2 regions of the Pseudoalteromonas sp. 2CM41L genome follow, and region 2 is predicted to be linked to the other one. Evidence: predicted binding sites of a transcription regulator. Region 2 holds the regulator's gene; the other holds the start of a gene.
The links. Region 2 encodes NrdR, which represses ribonucleotide reductase genes. Its sites were predicted from a motif close to AAACACNANATNTNGTGTTT; they were not measured.
Positions count from the first base shown of each region.

Region 1: nrdA (class 1a ribonucleoside-diphosphate reductase subunit alpha) is a predicted target of NrdR. The motif match lies at 7,331-7,350, and genes of this name have one in related genera.

Region 1 is NZ_JALNTN010000008.1:49,564-60,845, reverse strand. Features, by position in the region: gene MTF64_RS11365 (hypothetical protein) at 1,573-1,983, opposite strand; gene MTF64_RS11360 (hypothetical protein) at 2,343-2,816, shown strand; gene MTF64_RS11355 (DUF1287 domain-containing protein) at 2,844-3,446, shown strand; gene yfaE (class I ribonucleotide reductase maintenance protein YfaE) at 3,449-3,721, opposite strand; gene nrdB (class Ia ribonucleoside-diphosphate reductase subunit beta) at 3,721-4,851, opposite strand; gene nrdA (class 1a ribonucleoside-diphosphate reductase subunit alpha) at 4,925-7,207, opposite strand; gene MTF64_RS11335 (HAD-IA family hydrolase) at 7,620-8,300, opposite strand; gene ubiG (bifunctional 2-polyprenyl-6-hydroxyphenol methylase/3-demethylubiquinol 3-O-methyltransferase UbiG) at 8,300-9,010, opposite strand; gene gyrA (DNA gyrase subunit A) at 9,189-11,282, shown strand, end outside.
Region 2 is NZ_JALNTN010000016.1:77,723-89,004, reverse strand. Features, by position in the region: gene ribBA (bifunctional 3,4-dihydroxy-2-butanone-4-phosphate synthase/GTP cyclohydrolase II) at 1-727, opposite strand, end outside; gene MTF64_RS16390 (riboflavin synthase) at 757-1,410, opposite strand; gene ribD (bifunctional diaminohydroxyphosphoribosylaminopyrimidine deaminase/5-amino-6-(5-phosphoribosylamino)uracil reductase RibD) at 1,427-2,560, opposite strand; gene nrdR (transcriptional regulator NrdR) at 2,563-3,012, opposite strand; gene glyA (serine hydroxymethyltransferase) at 3,425-4,681, opposite strand; gene thrC (threonine synthase) at 4,952-6,235, opposite strand; gene thrB (homoserine kinase) at 6,247-7,182, opposite strand; gene thrA (bifunctional aspartate kinase/homoserine dehydrogenase I) at 7,192-9,609, opposite strand; gene MTF64_RS16355 (response regulator) at 9,839-10,207, opposite strand; gene MTF64_RS16350 (HAMP domain-containing sensor histidine kinase) at 10,579-11,282, shown strand, end outside.

The DNA.
Region 1 (11,282 bases), on a different contig from region 2:
CCAAAAGAAAAGGCTTACTATTGAGCTAGCTTATTCATAAAATCGACAATGTACTTTGCAATTTCTACTGGTTTTTCTTTAACACTAAAGTGTCCTGAATCGAGTAAATGTAGTTCAGCGTTCGGTACATCTTTTAAGTATGCTTTAGCGCCTGCGGCTATAAACGCAGGGTCGTTTTTACCTCATACAATTAACGTTGGGGGTTGGTAATTGCGTAAATAAGCTTGCCATTTTGGATAGTCGAGAAGGTTGTTGTAGTAATCTTGTAGCAATTGTACTTGAATTACTCTATCGGATTTGGTTTGTAAAAAGTGAAGAACGTGAGTCCAGCTATCTGGGCTCGTCACTTCTGGGTTACTTTGTACGTATCATAAATATTGCTTATTTATAATGGCTTTATTAGACGTGAATGAATAAATTTATCCCTCTGAGCTTGTGTTTTCTGCTCATTCGCGGTTTTAAAAAACGCTTGCCTCGGTAGGGTTAGCCCTTCTAAATACGCATTGCCATTTTGTACAATAAGTGCATCAAGTCTAATTGGGTTACTTAACAACATGCTAAAGCCCACAGGTGCTCCAAAGTCTTGTATATATAGGCCGTAGCGCCTTACTTTAAGCGTTGTTAGTAACTCTTCAAGTATTGAGCCAGAAAATCAAAAGTATATTTTTGAGTTTCTGGGTTTGAGCGTGCGTTATAACCAGAACCTAAATAATCAGGCGCTATTACGTGGTAGCGCCCAGACAAAGAGGAATTAGTTCACGGTAGCTATGTGACGATGATGGATAACCATGTAATAAAATAATAGTTTGTTTATGTTGTGTACCAGCTTCTCGATAGACGATTTTTTTTACCATTTACATTTGCATATTTGTAAGTGGTTTTTGAAGGCCATACAGCATCAGCGGCATACACTTTGGCGGTTAGTGTAGACATAGAAACTAGTAACAACACAATGAATGAAATGATGTGAGCAGGTTTTATTTTAAAGTTTTTTTGTATATCTGGGTGCATAAGTAAACTCGTTATTTTTGGTAATGACGCTTTATTAATTTACCAGACCTGTTATTTACACAATTATATTCAGTTAATAGTGTTCACGTTATTATAACTAATAGGAATACAGTAATAGTATGTGTGATTTTAGAACGTACTATCAAGTATGCAGTAGGTTAGGGCGTCAGCTCTTTATTGGCAGTTTTTTTGCACTTGAAATAACTTATTAAATAAACCGCTATTGGAATAGTTGGGCTTAGTAAAACATGGGGGTTATAATAGACGTCTCGTTCGCCATAAAAACAAAAATATAATACTGCGGCGAGTATTGAGGGTAGGGGAAAGATGATTGCACCGTGCCCAAAAGCAGCAAAAATTGTCCACGAAAAAACACTAGGCCAAAGCACTGCTCTAATATAGGCTCCTTTATTTGTTGATTTCGCGGTTTTAGCGTAATTACGCGCAATAAAGTAAGATATTACTGTTGGAAATAAAATTAAAACGACGTTCAGTAGTATAAGCACAGTGATTCAATTCCTTTTGATATTATTTTTATAGTCAGTTTTTTACAACAAGACCTTAGTCAGATTTAGTTAACTCAGTTTTTAAAGCAGTGATTTGCTCAACCTCATCTGCTGTTAATGCTTGATATAACCTAGGATAAGACCAGCCATAGCCCCACCTAAACGTGGTTGGTATAAAAGGGCTTCCACCAATACGTACCCCAGCAAGCATGAGATTAGCTATATGTATCTCGCCTACATCAGCAACACACTGCTGTAATACTTTATCTGCTTTTAATCGTTCCTCGTACGTACCACCTTGCCAATAGGCATAGTCATGCGCTGTGCAGCACGCTAACCAGAGCTTTTTATGCTGTATGGTCCCATCAGGGAATGAGCTACACCCATCTGATGTAAAGGGTTTTATATTTTCAGCATTAGCTGTACCAGAAAGTAAAATTAGTAAAAGGCTTGCACATAAACGCATTGTGTTAATACTCAAATTCACGTATGTAAGGTTAAATTTATACATAAGTGTTTTAGCTACGATTTTAGTTACAAATAATAACAGTTTTTTAAGTATAAAGAAGACGTCTAACTATCTAGGAACTGTTTATTTTTCTATGTTGAAATTATTAGCATAGAGTTTGGTTTTAAGGTAAATCACGTCTATTTTATGTGCTTACTTCCTGTACATGGCAAATACGCGCTGTCTTTAAATTAAACCGAAGAGTGATTAACATTTTTAAATTTTAAAAAAGAGATTCGTTAATTTACTTTTGTTACAATTGAGTTGTTGGCTTACAACACTTATACAATGTTAAGTTAATATTTTGGAGAAAGGACGTGCTCGAACAAATAGAACAATGGATTGATGCAACAAATATTAAATATAAAACCCAAAGAATTAGTTGTGAGAAATTTGCTAGTGAGTTTGCAGGGTTTTATCCTGTCGAATTTTTAAAAAATGCCTTTTACGTTATTGTCGATGAAATACCCAAACCTAACTTTCCTTTTTTGCGTGAAATGGGATTAGACGATTTTATTGACATGGATGCCGCAGGTACTACATACAAAAACACTTATTACATGCTTCCTTACGTAGCTGATAATTTAGCTGTACATTTTCATGAACTTGTTCACGTAGCCCAATGGAGTGAACTTGGCGCCGAGGCTTTTATGTTACGTTACTTAACCGAAATTCAGCAGGTTGGTTATGCAGCTGCGCCACTTGAAGTAATGGCGTATGGTCTTGATAAGCACTTTACAAATAATGGCAATAAAATAAACGTGCCTGAACACGTGGTTCAAGCGTTGTAGTTAATTAACATTTTCAAAGGATTGCATATGACACGCTTTACTGTTTTTTTACTGAGCTTACTTAGTGTAAATGCCTATGCGGAATCGTTTGATGACGATATTGTGGCTGCATTACTTGAAAGAACAACACATAACGTTACCTACGATGGGTCTTATCGCTCTATTGGCTATCCTGGTGGTGATGTACCTGAGAATGTAGGTGTGTGCACCGATGTAATAATTAGAAGTTACAGAAAGTTAGGCATCGATTTACAGAAACTCGTGCATGAAGACATGCAAAATAACTTTACACTGTATCCATCTAAACGTATTTGGGGTTTAAATAAGCCTGATAAAAATATAGACCACCGAAGAGTGCCTAACTTACAAACCTACTTTAAAAGACAGGGTCGTGCGTTAGTGTTATCTGATAGCCCTGAAGATTATAAAACAGGTGATATAGTGACTTGGATGTTACCGGGTAACCTGCCACATATAGGTATGGTAGTTAATGAGCGTTCAGTACAAACTGGCAATCCATTAATTGTACATAACATTGGGCGTGGGGCAGAAAAAACCGATATGCTTTTTGATTATAAAATCACAGGGCACTACCGGTTTGAACCACAGCATTTGAATAAAACGCAGTAAATTTATTTTAAATTAATACTTATATTACCGTTTGGCTTACAGCAACACAGCAGTATTTCTCCCTCGCGTACAAACGCTAAAGGCTCTTCGTTATAGAGAACTTGGCCTGAGACTAACGTGGCTCTGCACGCGCCACAATAGCCTTCGCGGCATTGATACGCTACGTCTATTTTTTGGTTTTCTAAGCAATGTAAAACAGAAGGGCAGCCAGTGCTAAATTCTATACACTGGCTGTTATCTGCAAGCGTTATACTTGCAGTGGGTTTGTCACTCATTATAAATCAAAGTCACCAAATTCTGAGGCATCTACTTGTGAGTCAATTTGACCTACAAGGTATGAGCTAATTTCAGCTTCTTGCGGTGCAACTTGCACGTTGTCAGAGACAAGCCATGAGTTGATCCATGGAATTGGGTTACTGTTGTTTTCAAATTGCGCAGGTAGGCCAATGGCGGTCATACGTGCGTTGGTGATGTATTCAACATACTGACATAAAATGTGTTTGTTTAAACCAATCATAGAGCCATCTTTGAATAAGTACTCTGCCCATTCTTTTTCTTGCTCTGCGGCTTCAACAAACATTCTAATGGCTTCTTCACGGCACTGCGCGGCAACAATCGCCATTTCAGGGTCATCTTTACCATCTTGCATAATGTTTAAAATATGCTGCGTACCCGATAGGTGAAGCGCTTCATCACGTGCGATTAGCTTGATGATTTTAGCGTTACCTTCCATTAATTCACGCTCAGCAAAGGCAAACGAACACGCAAAGCTGACATAAAAACGAATGGCTTCAAGAATATTTACCGACATCATGGCAAGGTAAAGTTTCTTTTTAAGATCAAATAAGCTAATCACAACGGTTTGACCGTTAATTTCGTGCTTGCCTTCGCCATACAGGTTATAAAGCGACACGCCATTGATTAAATCATCGTAGTAGGTGGTTACCGCATCAGCACGTTCGCTAATTTTTTCGTTACTTACTATGTCATCAAAAATAAGTTCTGGTGACTGTGTAACGTTACGAATAATGTGGGTGTAAGAGCGACTGTGAATAGTTTCACTAAATGCCCATGTTTCTATCCATGTTTCTAGCTCAGGAATAGACACAATAGGGAGTAGGGCAACGTTTGGCGAGCGGCCTTGTACACTATCAAGCAGCGTTTGATATTTTAAGTTACTTAAAAATATGTGCTTTTCGTGCTCTGGCAATGCTTGAAAGTCTAAACGGTCTTTACTTACGTCTACTTCTTCTGGACGCCAAAAAAACGAAAGTTGCTTTTCAATCAATTTTTCAAAAATAGGGTATTTTTGTTGATCGTAACGCGAAACGTTAACGGTTTGGCCAAAAAACATTGGCTCTTGCATTTGATCATTGTGGTTACGACTAAAAGTAGTATAAGACATGTCTATCACTCAAAAAACTATCACTAAAACTATCAGGACAAAGCGGGCAAAGAGCCCGCTTTAAGTTTAACTATTAAATTTTACACGCGCCGCCTGCACAATCATCATCTTCCACTTCTGGAGTGTCGTCTTGTGCATCTGATGCGCCATCGCGGGTGTTATGGTAGTAAAGTGTTTTAACACCAAGCTTGTATGCACCTAGTAAGTCTTTTAATAAGACTTTCATAGGTACTTTACCGCCTTCGTATTTGTTTGGATCATAATTAGTATTGGCCGAAATAGTTTGGTCAATAAACTTTTGCATTATGCCCACTAACTGTAAGTAACCATCGTTTGATGGAATATCCCACAGTAGCTCGTAGTTATCTTTTAAGCGTTCGTACTCAGGAACTACTTGTTTTAAAATACCGTCTTTACTTGCTTTAACGCTAATGTGACCACGTGGTGGCTCAATACCGTTAGTTGCGTTAGAGATTTGCGACGAAGTTTCTGAAGGCATTAATGCGCTAAGTGTTGAGTTACGCATGCCGTGCTCTTTAATGCTGGCACGTAACGAATCCCAATCTAAGTGCAGTGGCTCATCACAAATTTTATCTAAGTCACGTTTGTACGTATCAGTTGGCATAATACCTTGAGAGTACGTTGTTTCGTTAAACTTAGGACACGCGCCACGCTCTTTAGCAAGCTCGTTTGATGCCTTCATTAGGTAGTATTGAATTGCTTCAAACGTTTTGTGAGTCAATGCATTAGCACTGCCATCTGAGTAACGCTTACCATTTTTAGCGAGGTAGTAAGCGTAGTTAATTACGCCTATTCCTAACGTACGACGGCCCATAGTGGCATTACGTGCAGCCGGTACTGGGTAGTCTTGGAAATCAAGTAGGTTATCAAGTGCACGTACTGCAAGCTCAGCAAGCTCTTCAAGTTCATCAAGTGACTCAATAGCGCCTAGGTTAAATGCAGATAGCGTACAAAGTGCAATTTCGCCTTCTTCATCGTTTACGTTATTTAACGGCTTAGTTGGCAATGCGATTTCTAAACATAAGTTAGATTGGCGAATTGGCGCCACTTTAGAAATAAACGGGCTGTGCGTATTACAGTGATCCACGTTTTGTAAATAAATACGACCTGTGCTGGCACGCTCTTGTGCGAACATTGAGAAAAGCTCAATCGCTTTAATGCGCTTTTTACGAATAGACTCGTCTTGCTCGTATTTTACGTATAACGCGTCAAACTCGTCTTGGTCTTCAAAGAATGCATCGTAAAGGCCAGGCACATCTGATGGGCTAAATAACGTAATGTAGTCGTCTTTAATTAAACGAGAATACATTAGTTTATTAAACTGTACGCCGTAATCTAAATGACGAACACGGTTATCATCAACACCACGGTTATTTTTAAGTACTAGTAGGTTTTCTACTTCTAAATGCCAAAGCGGGTAGAATAACGTTGCAGCACCGCCACGTACGCCACCTTGCGAGCAGCTTTTAACCGCTGTTTGAAAGTGCTTATAAAAAGGAATACAACCTGTGTGGTACGCCTCGCCATTACGGATATGGCTACCTAATGCACGAATACGACCGGCGTTAATACCAATACCTGCACGTTGTGAAACGTACTTAACAATGGCAGATGATGTGGCGTTAATTGAATCAAGGCTGTCGCCACATTCAATAAGTACACACGAGCTAAACTGACGCGTAGGCGTACGCACACCCGACATAATTGGCGTAGGTAAAGAGATTTTAAACGTTGATACTGCATCGTAAAAACGTTTGATGTAGTCAATACGTGTTTCGCGCGGGTAGTCAGAGAATAAACTCGCAGCCACTAAGATATATAAAAATTGGGCGCTTTCGTAAATCTCACCCGTTACGCGATTTTGTACTAGGTATTTACCTTCAAGCTGCTTAACTGCTGCGTAGCTAAAGTTAAGATCGCGCGAATGATCAAGATAAGCATCTAGCTCATCAAGCTCTTGCTCTGTGTAATCAACAAGTAAGTGAGCGTCGTAGCGTTTGTCTTCAACCATTTTTGTAACATGGTCAAATAAACGTGGAGGCTCAAACTGGCCATACGCTTTTTTGCGTAAGTGGAATACAGCTAAGCGGGCAGCTAAGTACTGGTAGTCAGGCGACTCTTTTGAAATTTGATCGGCTGCTGCTTTAATGATGGTTTCGTGAATGTCTTTTGTACGAATACCGTCGTAAAATTGAATGTGTGACTTTAATTCAACCTGTGAAACCGATACGTTGTTTAAACCTTCGGCGGCCCATTCAATAACGCGATGGATCTTATCAAGATCTAAAGGCTCTTTACGCCCGTCACGCTTGCTTACAGATAACTGTTGGTTCATAGCTTTGCCTGTATTCCTTGGGAATTGTGTATTTTGACCAATGCTTTATACCTCGCTAAAGCAAGGTACGTATTCATTTATTATAAGTTTCACCGTATTGGCGAATTTAATTGAATAACATTTGGCCACAATATCTGGTGTTGTTCAATTTAGAGATCACAAGATAGTGTGGTCTGAGCTGATTTGCAAGGGACATAATTGCCCCTATTTGTGGATAACTTTGGGATAACGTATTTGTGTTAGTAGTCACTCACCTTCGAACAATCATTTAAGTTGAAATAGCTAAAAATCAACTAATGATCTGCTAAATTTACGCATTTTGAAAATAAATTTCGACTGCTTTTTTTATCATCAAGCTTTGCATAAAAACTAACACAATCACAATATATAGTGTTTAAAAATTTACATAGCACTATATATGGTTAAAAGCATCAATGGGGCTGTGCCAGTTAAAATCGGCTTCCCAGCCCTTGGCCTCATCAATACTTGGTATATAGCCCCAAAGCGCTGTTGCTGTGTGCATACCTGCGGCTTTACCTGCTTCTATATCACGTTGAGCATCACCTATGTATAAACAACGCTTAGGATCTACGTTCATCAGTTTTGTACAGTGTAGTAAGGGTAAAGGTGATGGTTTAGTCTCGGTGAGGGTATCGCCACTGATCACAACGTGTGCATTTTTTAAAGCGGGTATAGCAGCCACTAATGGATCGGTTAAAAACCCGGGTTTATTAGTCATTATTCCCCATTTTATACCTTGGTTCTCAAGGGCTATGAGTAATGATTCTATACCTTCAAAGCAGCGGGTGTGTGTCGCTAGGTTTTGGCTGTAGTGGCTGACTAACTGTTTTATACGTTCAGTTTGTGGTTGCGATGCCCATTGCGCTTTAAAGCCAAGTTCAAGTAGTGCGCCGGCGCCATTAGACGCTACTTTTCTATACGCCTCAGGCGTAACTTGCGCAACACCTTCACTTTTAAGTACGGCATTTAAAGCAGCACCTAAATCGTCTGCTGTATCAAGCAAGGTGCCATCTAAATCAAATAAGAAAGCGTCGTACTCAAAAGGAGTTAAGGGGGTATGAGAGCTAGCCATTATGCTAACTTCTCAAAGTGAAGAATGTAATTAACACTCACATCTGTATTTAATGAATACTGCTTAGAAAGCGGGTTGTAGCCCAGGCCAGCACTGGCACGTACTTTTAAACCGACTTGTTCAGCCCATGCAATAAGTTGTGCAGGTTTGATAAATTTGTTGTGATCGTGTGTGCCCTCAGGCACCATTTTTAACAGCTTTTCAGCACCTACAATAGCAAACAAGTAAGCTTTAGGCGTTTTATTTAGGGTTGAGAAAAACACATCAGCCCCTGGCTTGGCAAGCTCTGCGACTGCATGAATAATAGAAGCAGGGTCAGGTACATGCTCTAGCATTTCCATACAGGTTATTACATCAAAGCGAGCAGGGTGCTGGGTTGCAAATTCTTCTGCAGGTACTTTTATATAGTCAACATTTACACCGGTTTCTAGGCTATGAAGCTTTGCTACGGTGAGTGGCTCTTGCCCCATGTCTATACCGGTTACGTGTGCACCCATGCGTGCCATGCTTTCGCTAAGAATGCCGCCACCACAGCCTACATCGAGTGTTTCTTTATCAAATAAGCCTTGGGTTTTGTTAGCCACAAAGTCTAATCGTAATGGGTTAATTTCGTGAAGAGGTTTAAACTCTCCGTCTTGGTCCCACCATCGCTCTGCAATGGCTTCAAATTTTGCTATTTCTGCGTTATCTACATTTTGATGTTCGGTCATAAAATACTTCCTCGTCAATCTGAGGCCATTATATAGGGCTAAATTGATAAATCGCAAAGTTTTGCGCCTGTAAATTTAAATTAATTGTGATAGCATGGTCGCTTAGAAATAATAACAAATACTCTTGGCGCCTAATACCGGGTTGCTAAGAGCTGATACTGAAGGAATGTGATATCAAATGACTGATCTCGCCAATGAAATTCTGCCAGTCAATATTGAAGACGAGTTAAAAAACTCCTACCTTGATTACGCAATGAGCGTAATTGTAGGACGTGCATTACCAGACGTACGTGATGGTTTAAAACCTGTTCACCGCCGCGTTTTGTTTGCAATGAACGAGCTTAGTAATGACTGGAATAAGCCTTACAAAAAATCGGCCCGTGTGGTCGGTGACGTAATCGGTAAATACCACCCACACGGCGACAGTGCAGTTTATGACACCATCGTGCGTATGGCACAGCCATTCTCACTACGTTATATGCTGGTAGATGGCCAAGGTAACTTCGGTTCGGTTGATGGTGATTCAGCAGCGGCAATGCGTTATACAGAAGTACGTATGGCAAAAATGTCGCATGAGTTATTAGCCGATCTTGAAAAAGAAACGGTTGATTTCGTTCCTAACTACGACGGTACCGAACAAATTCCTGACGTTTTACCAACCAAAGTGCCTAACTTACTTGTTAACGGTTCATCGGGTATTGCGGTAGGTATGGCAACAAACATTCCACCTCATAACTTAACTGAAGTGGTTAATGGTTGTTTAGCGCTTATTCAAAACCCTGATTTAACGATTCATGAATTAATGGATTACATTCCGGGTCCTGATTTCCCAACGGCTGCTATTATTAATGGTAAAAAAGGCATTGAAGATGCTTATTTAACCGGCCGTGGTAAAGTGTACATGCGTGCACGCGCCGACATCGAAACCGATGAAAAAACAGGCCGCGAAACCATTGTCGTGCACGAAATTCCTTATCAGGTTAACAAAGCACGCTTAATTGAAAAAATTGCTGAGCTTGTTAAAGATAAAAAAATTGAAGGCATCAGCGCACTACGTGATGAATCAGATAAAGACGGTATGCGTATCGTTATTGAGATCAAACGTGGTGATGTAGGTGAAGTTATTCTAAACAACTTATATTCACAAACTCAGTTACAAACTGTGTTTGGTATGAATATGGTTGCATTAATTAACAACCAACCTAAGTGTTTCAACTTAAAAGAAATGCTCGAAGAGTTTGTTATTCACCGCCGTGAAGTGGTTACACGCCGTACCGTATTTGATTTACGTAAAGCGCGCGACCGTGCTCATACCCTTGAAGGTTTAGCAATTGCGCTTGCCAACATCGACCCAATTATTGAGTTAATTCGTAAATCGCCAACCCCAGCTGAGGCTAAAGTAGCCTTAACAGCTCGCCCATGGGATTTAGGTAACGTACAAGCTATGCTTGAAAAAGCAGGCGAAGACAATGTAGCACGCCCAGATTGGCTGGCAAGTGAGCTGGGTATTCGCGATGGTCAGTACTATATTTCTGAGCAGCAAGCACAAGCAATTCTTGATTTACGTTTACACAAACTAACCGGCCTTGAGCATGAAAAAATCTTAGCAGAGTACCAATCGCTGTTAGATTTAATTGCTGAGCTACTACACATTTTAGGTAGCCCTGAGCGTTTAATGGAAGTTATTCGTGATGAGTTAGTTGAAATTAAAGAGCAATATGGTGATGAGCGTCGTACAGAAATTAACGCTGCAGCGCACGATATTAGCCTTGAAGATTTAATTAACGAAGAAGATGTTGTTGTGACCCTGTCGCACGAAGGTTACGTTAAGTATCAGGCATTGTCTGATTACGAAGCGCAGCGCCGTGGTGGTAAAGGTAAGTCAGCAACGAAGATGAAAGATGAAGATTTCATTGAGCGTCTTTTAGTGGCTAATACCCACGATACCATTTTATGTTTCTCTACTGCGGGTCGTTTGTACTGGCTTAAAGTATACCAGTTACCACTGGCTAGTCGCGCCGCTCGCGGTAAGCCAATTGTTAACTTACTGCCACTTGAAGATGATGAGCGCATTACTGCTATCTTACCTGTACGCGAGTACGAAGAAGATAAATACATTTTCATGGCAACAGCATTTGGTACTGTGAAGAAAACACCACTAACGGCATACAGCCGTCAACGTGCAAGCGGTATTATTGCGGTAAACCTTAACGAAGGCGATAGCCTAATTGGGGTTGATATTACCGACGGTAGTAACGAAATTATGTTGTTT
Region 2 (11,282 bases):
TTTCGCCTTTTAGCAATACGTAGTGCAGTTGGCCGTCAATCGTATCTTTGTAGGTTACTAAATCAAACTCACCGTGCTCAGTGGGTAATTTACACTTAGCCACTTGCTCTATGGTGGTTTCGTTAAGGTTTCGGTATTCAATTAAATCTGCAATTGTGCCAATTTTAATACCATGCTCTTTAGCAAATACTTCTAAATCAGGGCGGCGCGCCATAGTGCCATCAGCATTGAGGATTTCTACAATAACTGATGAGGCTTCAAGGCCGGCTAAACGTGCTAAATCACACCCGGCTTCGGTATGGCCTGCGCGCGTTAACACGCCACCTGGCTGTGCCATAATAGGAAAAATATGTCCAGGTTGTACGATATCGCTTGGTACAGCACCCTTTGCAATTGCCGCTTGAACTGTACGCGCTCTATCGGCTGCTGATATACCCGTTGTTACACCTTTAGATGCTTCAATCGACATAGTAAAGTTAGTAGAAAACGCTGCGCCATTGTTTTTAACCATTAACGGTAAATCAAGCTGCTCACAACGCTCTTGCGTCATGGTTAAACAAATTAAGCCACGGCCATGAGTGGCCATAAAGTTAATTGCTTCGGCGCTAATGTGCTCTGCTGCAATGATTAAATCACCTTCGTTTTCTCTGTCTTCGTCATCCATTAAAATAACCATTTTACCGGCTTTAATGTCGTCGATGATTTCTTGTGCGCTGTGTAAATTCATAAATTTGCTCGTGTAAGTTATCAGTGTCGTTATTTAACAAAACCAGCTTTAGCTAGTAAGCTCATTGAAATATCTGAGCCAGTCGGCTGCTCAGCCCCTTTAATAAGGCGCTCTAAATAACGTGCAATTTGGTCGACTTCTAAATTAACGCGTGTGCCCACTTTAAAATCAGCAATGGTGGTTTGCTCGCTTGTGTGCGGCACTATGGTTAATTTAAATGTATTACCTTGTACAGCGTTTACTGTCAGGCTTATACCATCTATACATACAGACCCTTTGTAAGGAATGTACTTCATTAAATTTTCATCGGTGCTTAGCCAATATTCTGTGGCGCGCGCATTACTAGTAATAGCTGTAATGGTTGCAATGCCATCAACATGACCTGACACTAAATGCCCGCCTAAACGTGAAACCGGCTGCATGGCTTTTTCAAGGTTAACTGTTTGGCCAATATTATAATTTGCAAACCCAGTTAAGCTGATAGTTTCGTTTGATAAGTCGGCACTAAAGCCATCAATGTGCTTATCAACTACCGTTAAACATACGCCATTTGTGGCAATGCTATCGCCAAGCTTTACATCGCTCATATCAAGATTAGCGCTTTGAATACGAATGGCTAAATCGCCTTGTTTTTTTTGTAATAGCGCAATTTTGCCTGTGGCTTCAATTATTCCAGTAAACATAGCCCTACTCTTTTAATTAAGTGATTGGAATGTGTTTTGTGGCGGTTATACGTAAATCATCGCCTATTTTCACACACTCTTTAAACGTCAAATTAACGGTGTTTTGCATATCTGTCAGCGGTGCAAAATTAACTAAGCTTTTTGCATCGCACCCCATTAGTTTAGGCGCTAAGTAAAATATATATTCGTCTATTAAATTAAGCTCTGTCATTTTACCGGCAAGTGTAGCACCCGCTTCTAAATAAACATGATTAAATTGCAGCTTAGCAAGGTGCGCTAAAACAGACGTTAAATTAACTTTGTTATTTTGCTGTGGCACTTCTATATGCCTTACAAAATGCGGCCACTGCGTTGATTTATCAACCTTGGTAGTGAAAATTATTATTTCACTTTCAATATTAAATACTGCCAGCTCTGGTGTAAGCCTATTTTGTGAGTCAATTATAACACGCACCGGTTGGCGTAGGGGTAATTCAGTAGGCAAAGCCTGTGGCAACTCGCTTAACCTCACATTGAGCTTAGCATCATCGGTAATAACCGTATCGGCGCCCGTTAAAATAGCGCAGCTTTGTGCTCGGTGTAATTGTACATCTTGTCGCGCAGCGCTGCCGGTGATCCACTTACTTTGGCCATTTTTAAGCGCGGTTTTACCATCAATGCTGGCCGCCATTTTACACGTAACATACGGAAGTCCCTGCTCCATACGCTTAAAAAAACCTAAATTAAGTGCCCGCGCTTGCTGCTCTAAAAGCCCAAATGCAACCTCAATACCGGCATCGCTGAGTATTTTAAGCCCTTTACCTGCTACTTGTGGGTTGGTGTCGACCATAGCTGCAATAACTTTTACTACACCTGCGGCTTTTAAACCCTCTGCGCACGGCGGAGTGCGTCCGTAATGGCTACACGGTTCAAGCGTAACATACGCTGTCGCGCCTTTTGCATTTTCTCCTGCTACAGCAAGGGCATTAACCTCAGCATGCCCCTGCCCAGCTAATTGATGAAACCCTTCACCAATTATGTGGTTATCTTTAACTAAAACACACCCTACATTAGGATTGGGGGTGGTTGTAAATCGCCCTTTTTTTGCAAGCTCGATGGCACGTGCCATGTACATTTCATCTTGCGCGGTAAAGGTTGTTTGGTTTTGCATTATTACTCCCCTAAACGGGCAATTTCTTCACCAAATTCGCGTATATCTTCAAACGAGCGATACACAGAGGCAAACCGCACATAAGCTACTTTATCCAGCTTTTTAAGCGCCTCCATTATGCACTCACCCACAAGGTGACTTGATATTTCTCGCTCGCCGGTAGCACGCAACTGCGATTTAATAATATTAACCACTTCATCCACTTGCTCTGTACTAACAGGGCGTTTTTCTAGGGCGCGATTAAGGCCATTGAGTAGCTTATCTTCATTAAAGGGTTCTCGGCTGCCATCTTGTTTAATTACACGTGGCATAACTAACTCGGCGCCTTCAAAGGTAGTAAATCGCTCGTGACACTCGTTACATTCACGACGACGGCGAACTTGGTGGCCTCCGCCGACTAGGCGAGAATCAATAACTTTAGTATCTTTTGCGGTACAAAATGGGCAATGCATAACTCGGTACTTCCGTTTTAAAACAAAAAAGGCCGCTATTTAGCGGCCTTTTATCTTAGCAAAAAAATAGGGCCTGTTGGCCTTTCAGGATTAAATTTGTTCTATCTAGGGGTGATTTGATCGCGGCGCGAGGTTTGTAACCTAGTGGGCTAAGTAAAAACCGAGCAAAGCTTCCGCGTCCTGCTCACGCCCCTTACCTACATCCATGTAGGCAACAAAGAGTAAATCACCCCTAGGACGAACCCGAGGGCAGTGCATGTTTGGCATTTATGCTGCGTTATCGCCTATTTGTGTGGAGTAACCACACTACATAGACTCTGCCTTGCCTAAAAACCAAACATACTACTGCAAATTAAACCTCGAAAGGTAAACAGGCCCCTTGTTGTGATCTAAATTACTGCTGCTTATGCAATTAAGCGTATACAGGTAGTTTTGCACAAATTGCTTTAACTTTTTCTTTAACTTGCGCTTGTACTGACTCATCGTTGATGTTGTCTAATACGTCACAAATCCAGCCAGCAAGTTCTTTCGATTCAGCTTCTTTAAAGCCACGACGCGTAATTGCAGGTGAACCAATACGCAAACCAGAAGTAACAAACGGTGAGCGAGGATCGTTTGGTACAGAGTTTTTGTTCACAGTAATATTTGCATTGCCAAGCGCTGCGTCGGCATCTTTACCTGTGATATCTTTATCGATTAAATCAAGTAAGAATAAGTGGTTTTCTGTTTTATCAGATACGATTTTGTAACCGCGCTCTTGCATAACAGCAACCATAGCTTGAGCATTTTTAACTACTTGTGCTTGGTATGTTTTAAATTCTGGTTGTAGAGCTTCTTTAAATGCCACTGCTTTTGCAGCAATAATGTGGCATAAAGGACCACCTTGGCCACCAGGGAACACAGCGCTGTTAAGCTTTTTGTAAATTGCTTCGTCGCCACAAGCAGAAATAATTAAACCACCACGAGGGCCTGCTAAAGTTTTGTGTGTTGTTGTTGTTACAACATGCGCGTGAGGTACTGGGCTTGGGTAAACACCCGCCGCAATTAAACCAGCAACGTGAGCCATATCAACGAATAAGTAAGCACCTACTTTATCAGCAATCTCACGGAATTTAGCCCAATCAACAATACCTGAGTACGCAGAAAAACCACCAATAATCATTTTTGGTTTGTGCTCAAGTGCTAGCGCTTCTACCTGTGCGTAGTCAATTTCGCCAGTTGCTTCGTCTAGCCCGTACTGGATTGCATTGTATAGCTTACCTGAGAAGCTTACGTGTGAACCGTGCGTTAAGTGACCACCATGAGCTAAGCTCATACCAAGTACAGTGTCGCCCGCTTCTAATAATGCTAAGAAAACAGCTGCATTTGCTTGAGAACCCGCGTGTGGCTGAACGTTTGCATAGTCAGAACCAAATAGCTCGTTAGCACGATCAATTGCAAGTTGTTCAACAACGTCTACGTGCTCACAACCGCCATAGTAACGTTTGCCCGGGTAACCTTCTGCGTATTTGTTTGTAAGCTGTGAACCCTGTGCTTCTAGTACGCGTGGGCTACAGTAGTTTTCTGATGCGATTAATTCAATGTGCTCTTCTTGGCGAGCAGTTTCTTTGTTTATCGCGTCAAATAACTCTGGATCAAAATCCGAAATATTCATGCTACGTTCTAACATTGGGGTCTCCTAGGGCAACGTGTATGGTGTTTTTTAGAGGCTTTATTGTACGCTTTAAACGACTCTTTGCCTACGCTCTTAAGTTGAGGATATTTAAACAGGGATTGAATCTATTTCACAGCGTTTTTAAGATGATATTTTTTTATAAATGCATTAATAATTTAAATGATTTTTATTTTTTACATTTAATTAGTTAATGATAAATACTTTATTTAGTGCGTTCAAAATACAAAAAAAGCGGCCAAAGCCGCTTTTTTAACGCTAGGTTAGTTAGCCTAACTTAGCGAGTATTTCAGTGCGTAACGCTTCATAATCAGGGTTAATGTCGCTTGCTAAACAAGGTTTAGCAAGTGCGTCGCTAAGTGGTTTTGGCATATCAAGTTCAATATTTAGAATCTCTTCTACGCTTTCTTTAAACTTAGCGGGGTGAGCAGTTGCTAAAAAGATACCTGCTGCGCCGGGTGCTTTATTCTCTACAAGACCTTGGTATGCAATGGCGGTATGCGGCTCTGCAACATAACCAGTTTGTTGAATATTTTTCATCACTGCTTGCGTATTTTCTTCGCTCACACTGGTTGAGTAAAAATTATCGTAGCTAAACCAGTTATTATCTAACATTGTTTGCACACGTGGCCAGTTATTTGGCTTGCTCACATCCATCGCATTTGAAAGCGATTCAAGTGTGGCATTTGGCGCCCAATTTTTATCAAGCATGTAACGTGGCACGGTGTCGTTTTGATTTGTAGTCGCGCTTAGCTTACCCACCGGCAAACCAATTACAGCACCAATCATGGCGGCACATACATTGCCAAAGTTACCACTAGGGACCGAAATATGCGCTGTAGCACGCTTTTCTTTTGGTAGCTGAGCAATGGCTTCAAAGTAATAACATACTTGTGCCACTAGGCGGCTAATGTTGATTGAGTTAGCTGAATTAAGGCCAAGTGTAGATTTAACTTCGTCATCTAAAAACGACTTTTTAACCAGCTCTTGGCAATCATCAAAACTGCCATCAACCGCGTAACAATGAATGTTGTTACCAAGCGTAGTAAATAGCTTTTGCTGAGCAAGCGAAATTTTGCCTTTAGGGTATAGAATAACCACATCTATGTTTGGCTTGTTGTAAAACGCATGCGCAACAGCAGCGCCGGTATCGCCAGAGGTTGCCGTTAAAATCGTGACTTTTTCGCCTTGATTAAACTGTGCTAAACACTCAGCCATAAAGCGCCCGCCAAAGTCTTTAAACGCAAGCGTAGGGCCATGAAAAAGCTCTAAACAATAGTTATTATCTTCAACCTCTACCAATTTTACGGGGAAGTTAAATGCATTTTTAACCATTTGAGCAACGGTATCAGCGGGTAATTCATCACCAATAAGGTGTGATAAAATTTTGCTACTGCGGGTAACAAAGTCCATATCTAATAACGCATCTACATCGGCGAGTGGCGCTAAGCTTTCAGGGAAAAATACCCCCTGATTACGCCCAAGCCCTGTTTTTACCGCTTCAACAAACGACACTTTTTGAGAATTTTCTTTTAAATTATGTAATTGCATAAATGCCTATCCTATAAAACTGTTAATTGACGCGTGCCGTCGTTATCTAATTTACAAATGTGGCAAAAGCCCTGCTCATTTATATAGTTTTGCGCTAACCACTGCGCACATTTTTCAGCAGCTTCTAATGTTTTACACACCGTAAATAACGTAGGGCCCGCACCTGAAATACTGACAATTTCTGCACCAAGCGCTGGCAAATTTGCTTTCGCTTCGCTAAACCCTGTTATTAACGGCGCTCGGTACGGCTCTGCTATATCGTCTTGCATAATACTCAGTGCATCATCAAAACGCTGCGTTAATAACAAACTGCTAAATGCCGATAAACGCTGTGCAAACTCAACCCCTGCATGCATGCTTAGCTCTTTAGGTAATACCGAGCGCGCCTTTGCGGTATTAAGCGAAAACCCAGGAAACGCCGCTACGTAGTACCAGTTTTCATCAACTGGTAGAGCGATTGACTTATCAGGAATTAAATCGCCTGTAAGCTGTAAGCCCCCTAAATAACACGGGGTGATGTTGTCATAATGACGTCCGCCACTGACAATCGCTTCAAAATCAGCCATTAATTCAATCAGCTCAACTTGGCTTAAATTGGTTTGAGCAAACTTATCAAGCGCAGCAAAGGTTGCTACCACCGAGCACGCACTCGAACCTAGCCCTGAGCCAATTGGTAAATTCTTTTTAAGCTCTAATTTTACACTTGGCATATCTGGCGCAACGTGCGCTCTAAAATGCACTAAACATTGATATGCTAGGTTTTCGCTCGCATCGCTTGGTAACTTATGCGCATATTCGCCAGAGCAAACAAACTCATCACTTGCTGCGGCGCTTACTACGGCTACATCACCTAATAAACTGCCATCAATAGGCGCAAGCGCTGCACCAAGTGCATCAAAGCCCACTGCAAAATTACCTATAGACGCCGGAGCATATACTTCTATCATAATGCTCTCCTAGCGCGATAATGTTTTTAATACGTCGGCAAATACGCCTGCAGCGGTTACTGCAGAGCCTGCACCGTAACCACGAATTACAAACGGGCGTGGTTGATAATACTGGCTTAAAATAGCTAATGCGTTTTCACCATCACGAATAACATTTAATGCATGCGATGAATCGACCGCTTCAATGCCTACTTTACAGTGGCCTTCTTTAATTGTACCTACATAACGCAGTACCTTGCCCTCTGCCGCCGCACTTTGAATACGGTCGTTAAACTCAGCATCTAAACTTGGCAGTTTAGCCATAAATTCATCTACGCTGTCACCTTGTGCAAAACCTTGAGGCAATACCGACTCTACTTCTATATCGCTAAGCTCTAATTTCATGCCGGCTTCGCGAGCAATAATAAGTAATTTACGTGCTACATCGGTGCCCGATAAATCATCGCGTGGGTCTGGCTCTGTAAAACCGCTTTCTTTTGCTTTAATAGTTGCCTCAGAAAGTGATAAACCATCTTCTAGTGCACCAAACATGTACGACAGTGAGCCTGATAAAATACCACTAAACTCAAGTAATTCATCACCTGCACCAAATAACGACTGTAGGTTATCGATTACCGGTAAGCCTGCACCTACGTTTGTTTCGTATAAAAACTTGCGGTTATTTTTTTGTGTTGCTGCAATTAAGTCTTGGTAATAATCATACGAGCTGGTTGTTGCTTTTTTATTAGCAGCAACCACATGGAAGCCCGCATTTAAAAAATCCACATACTGAGCTGCTAGCGCATCAGAAGACGTACAATCTACAAGCACGGGGTTTACTAAGTGATTTTGCTTTACAAACTGCTCAACTAAATTTAAATCAAACGCTTGCTCTGATGCTGCAAGCTTTTGCTGCCAGTCATCAAATGCAATACCTTCGCTGTCTAAATGCAATTGACGAGAATTAGCAACGCCATATAGGTTTAACTTAATATTACGTTTTTCAAGCCACGCTTGCTGGCGCTCTAACTGAGAAATAAGCTCTTGGCCTACTAAGCCACAGCCAAGTAAAAATACGTCAATTGAAGGGACGTGCGTAAAAAAGTTTTCATGGCATATTTTCACTGCATCGTTACACAGCTCGCCATCAATAACCGCCGAAATAGCACTTTCTGTAGAATCCTGCGCAATGGCTACAATGTTTACTTGGGCCTGTGCAAGAGAAGCAAAAAACTGTGCTGCTAAACCTTTGTGTGCACGCATGTTATCGCCCACTAAAGTAACAATGGCAAGATTACGTTGTACTTGTACCGGCTCAATTAAGCCTGCTTGTAATTCAAGTTCAAATGCACTTTGTAAGGCTTCTAGCGCGAGCGCTAAATCACTTTCGTGCACACAAAAGCTAATGCTAAATTCACACGATGATTGAGTAATTAATACTATCGATACGTTATCGTGCGCAAGGGCATTAAATACCTTAGAGGCCATGCCCACTTTACCTTTCATGCCAGGGCCTGACACGGTAAGCATTGCTAAGTCTTGCAAGCTAGAAAGCGCTTTTACTGGCTCATCAGATGAATAGTCGTTACCAATTAATGACCCTTGAGCATCTGGGTTATGGGTATTTTTAATTTCGCACGGTACGCCCGCTTTCGCGCACGGTAAAATGGTTTTAGGATGAAGTACTTTAGCGCCAAAGTAAGAAAGCTCCATCGCTTCTTTATAAGATAAGAAATCAACTTTAGTTGCTTTTTTGATGTAGCGCGGATCAGCACTGTACACACCATCTACGTCAGTCCAAATTTGGCAAATTTCAGCATCTAAACATGCCGCTGCAATAGCTGCTGAGTAATCAGAGCCATTACGACCAAGTGTAGTAAGTTCGCCTTGCTCGTTGCTTGCTGTAAAGCCTGGCATAATGTAAATGGTGGCTGGGTTTTCTTTAAGTACTGCTTGAAAGCGTGCTTTACTCGTTACTAAGTCGGCCTCAGCATCAATGTAGCCACCAGTAGAGGCAACACAACGCGTTGCTTCAAGGTATTGTGCATTGTGCGAGCTTAATAAACTTTGCATTAGCGATACGCTAACACGCTCACCAAAACTAATTACAAAAGCACGAATTTGATCTGGGCAACACTTAATAAGCGCCACACCATCTAGCTTATTTTTAAGCTCATTAAAATCAGGCCAGTTTGTTACTTCGCCACTGCTTTTTTCTACTTCTGCTTTTAATGTCTCGCATCGGCTTAGTAAAGCTTGCCATTGCTGAGAAAAATCTTGACCTTGCTCTGCGGCACTGGCCAACGCAACTAATGAATCAGTCATACCTCCGGGTGCAGAAAGTACCAGTAACATTTCATCTTTTAACTGTGCTTTTACCAGCAAAGCTACTTGTTGCAGACAGGCAAAGTCGGCAAGCGAAGAGCCTCCAAATTTTAAAACGCGCATTATTTATGTTCCTCATCCCATAAAACGAAAAAAGGCCTGTGTTCTTAGTGAACACAGGCCTTTAAATTTGTTGCACCGACCTATGCCACTATCCAGTAAGAATGGTGGTTGTAATAATAATGGTCAGTGCGCGATTAATTGTTTTCATAGAGCTAAGACTGCCTTAACAAAGGCTATGCTGTCAACCCCAAATTAAAAGATAAAACAGCCTTTTTAAACATGAAAAAACCTAATGAATGCCAAATTTATGCAAAACTTCACTTAAAGCCGATTTATTAATAGGTTTATTTATAAAGTCGATAGCACCAAGCTGCGCGACTTTTTGCTTCATTTGTTGTTGTATATCAGCGGAGATCACCAGTACAAAACACTCTATTTTTTCTGCTTTAATGCGCTCCAGCACTTGTACGCCGTCAACTTCTGGCATGGTTAAGTCTAAACACAAAAGATCAAATTGCTGCAAGCGTAAAAGCGCCAGCGCATCGGCCCCGTTTGCGGCTTGTTGAATGTCGGCACTCACGCACTCATTTAAACAACGCACAACTTGTTTGCGTGCAACAGTGGAGTCATCACACACTAATATAGAAAATTTCATCATGTTAACTACTAAAATAACCTTTTAAAATTATAAAAACGAGCCGTCCGTTGGTTTTTGCTATTCTAACACGTTCCTAAAACTCTAACACTTTGCTTGTTCGCATAATGTAGTACTTTAACCTTACAATAAAACGTTAAATATTATTAATAATTGCCTTAGCTGCCTATTAAAAATCATCGTTTTTGTAATCTCAGTAGCCATTAAAATTAATTTAAATCAGTTTAGTGCACTATTATTAAAACAAAACGACTCAATAGCTGGGCTATCTCTTTAAAATATAAATTTTTTATTTATTTTTAAGGTTTTATTGACTAACTTTTAAGTTAGAAATTGCAACTTAGATATAATTACACCGGATGAGTAAATCCCATATGTTACAAAAAAGCCTTTCTAAGAAATTGTTAACTAATGTTTTATCAGTGTATTTTTTGCTTACCTTTGTGGTGACATGTGGACAGGTGCTTGCAGAATTTGTAAATACTAAAGACTACATTCGTGATGAGCTAAGTACGCTACAAAAAACCTTTAGCCGAAGCTTAACACGCGCAATTTGGGAACTAAATACAAAGCAAACAATTACAACCGCAGAAGGCTTACTTGCTATACCTATGGTGGAGGGCATTATAGTGCGCGATGACAGCGGTGAAATTATTTCGCAGCTGGGGCGCTCTTTGGATATACACAAACTTTATAACCAACAACTCGTACAAGAGGAAGTCATTATAGAGGACACCAAATCGGGTCTCTTTGGTTATACCTTTCCCCTAATTTTTGAATTTTCGGGACGCGCTACTCAAGTAGGTGATGTGACCTTGTTCTCTAGCCGCGATGTGGTATTTAGCCGAATAATGGTATCTATTTACTTTTTAATTGGTAACGCCATGATCAAAACCACCTTTTTGATCATTCTGTTTTTAATGGCATTTAGAAAGCTGCTCACCGACCCTTTAAACGAGTTAACCGATCAAATAGAAAACTTAGAGCTTGATGACTTAGAAGGTCAACACATAGACATTGAGACCGAAGAGCATAACGAGCTAAACGTTATGGAGCAGTCTTTTAATAACTTAATAGA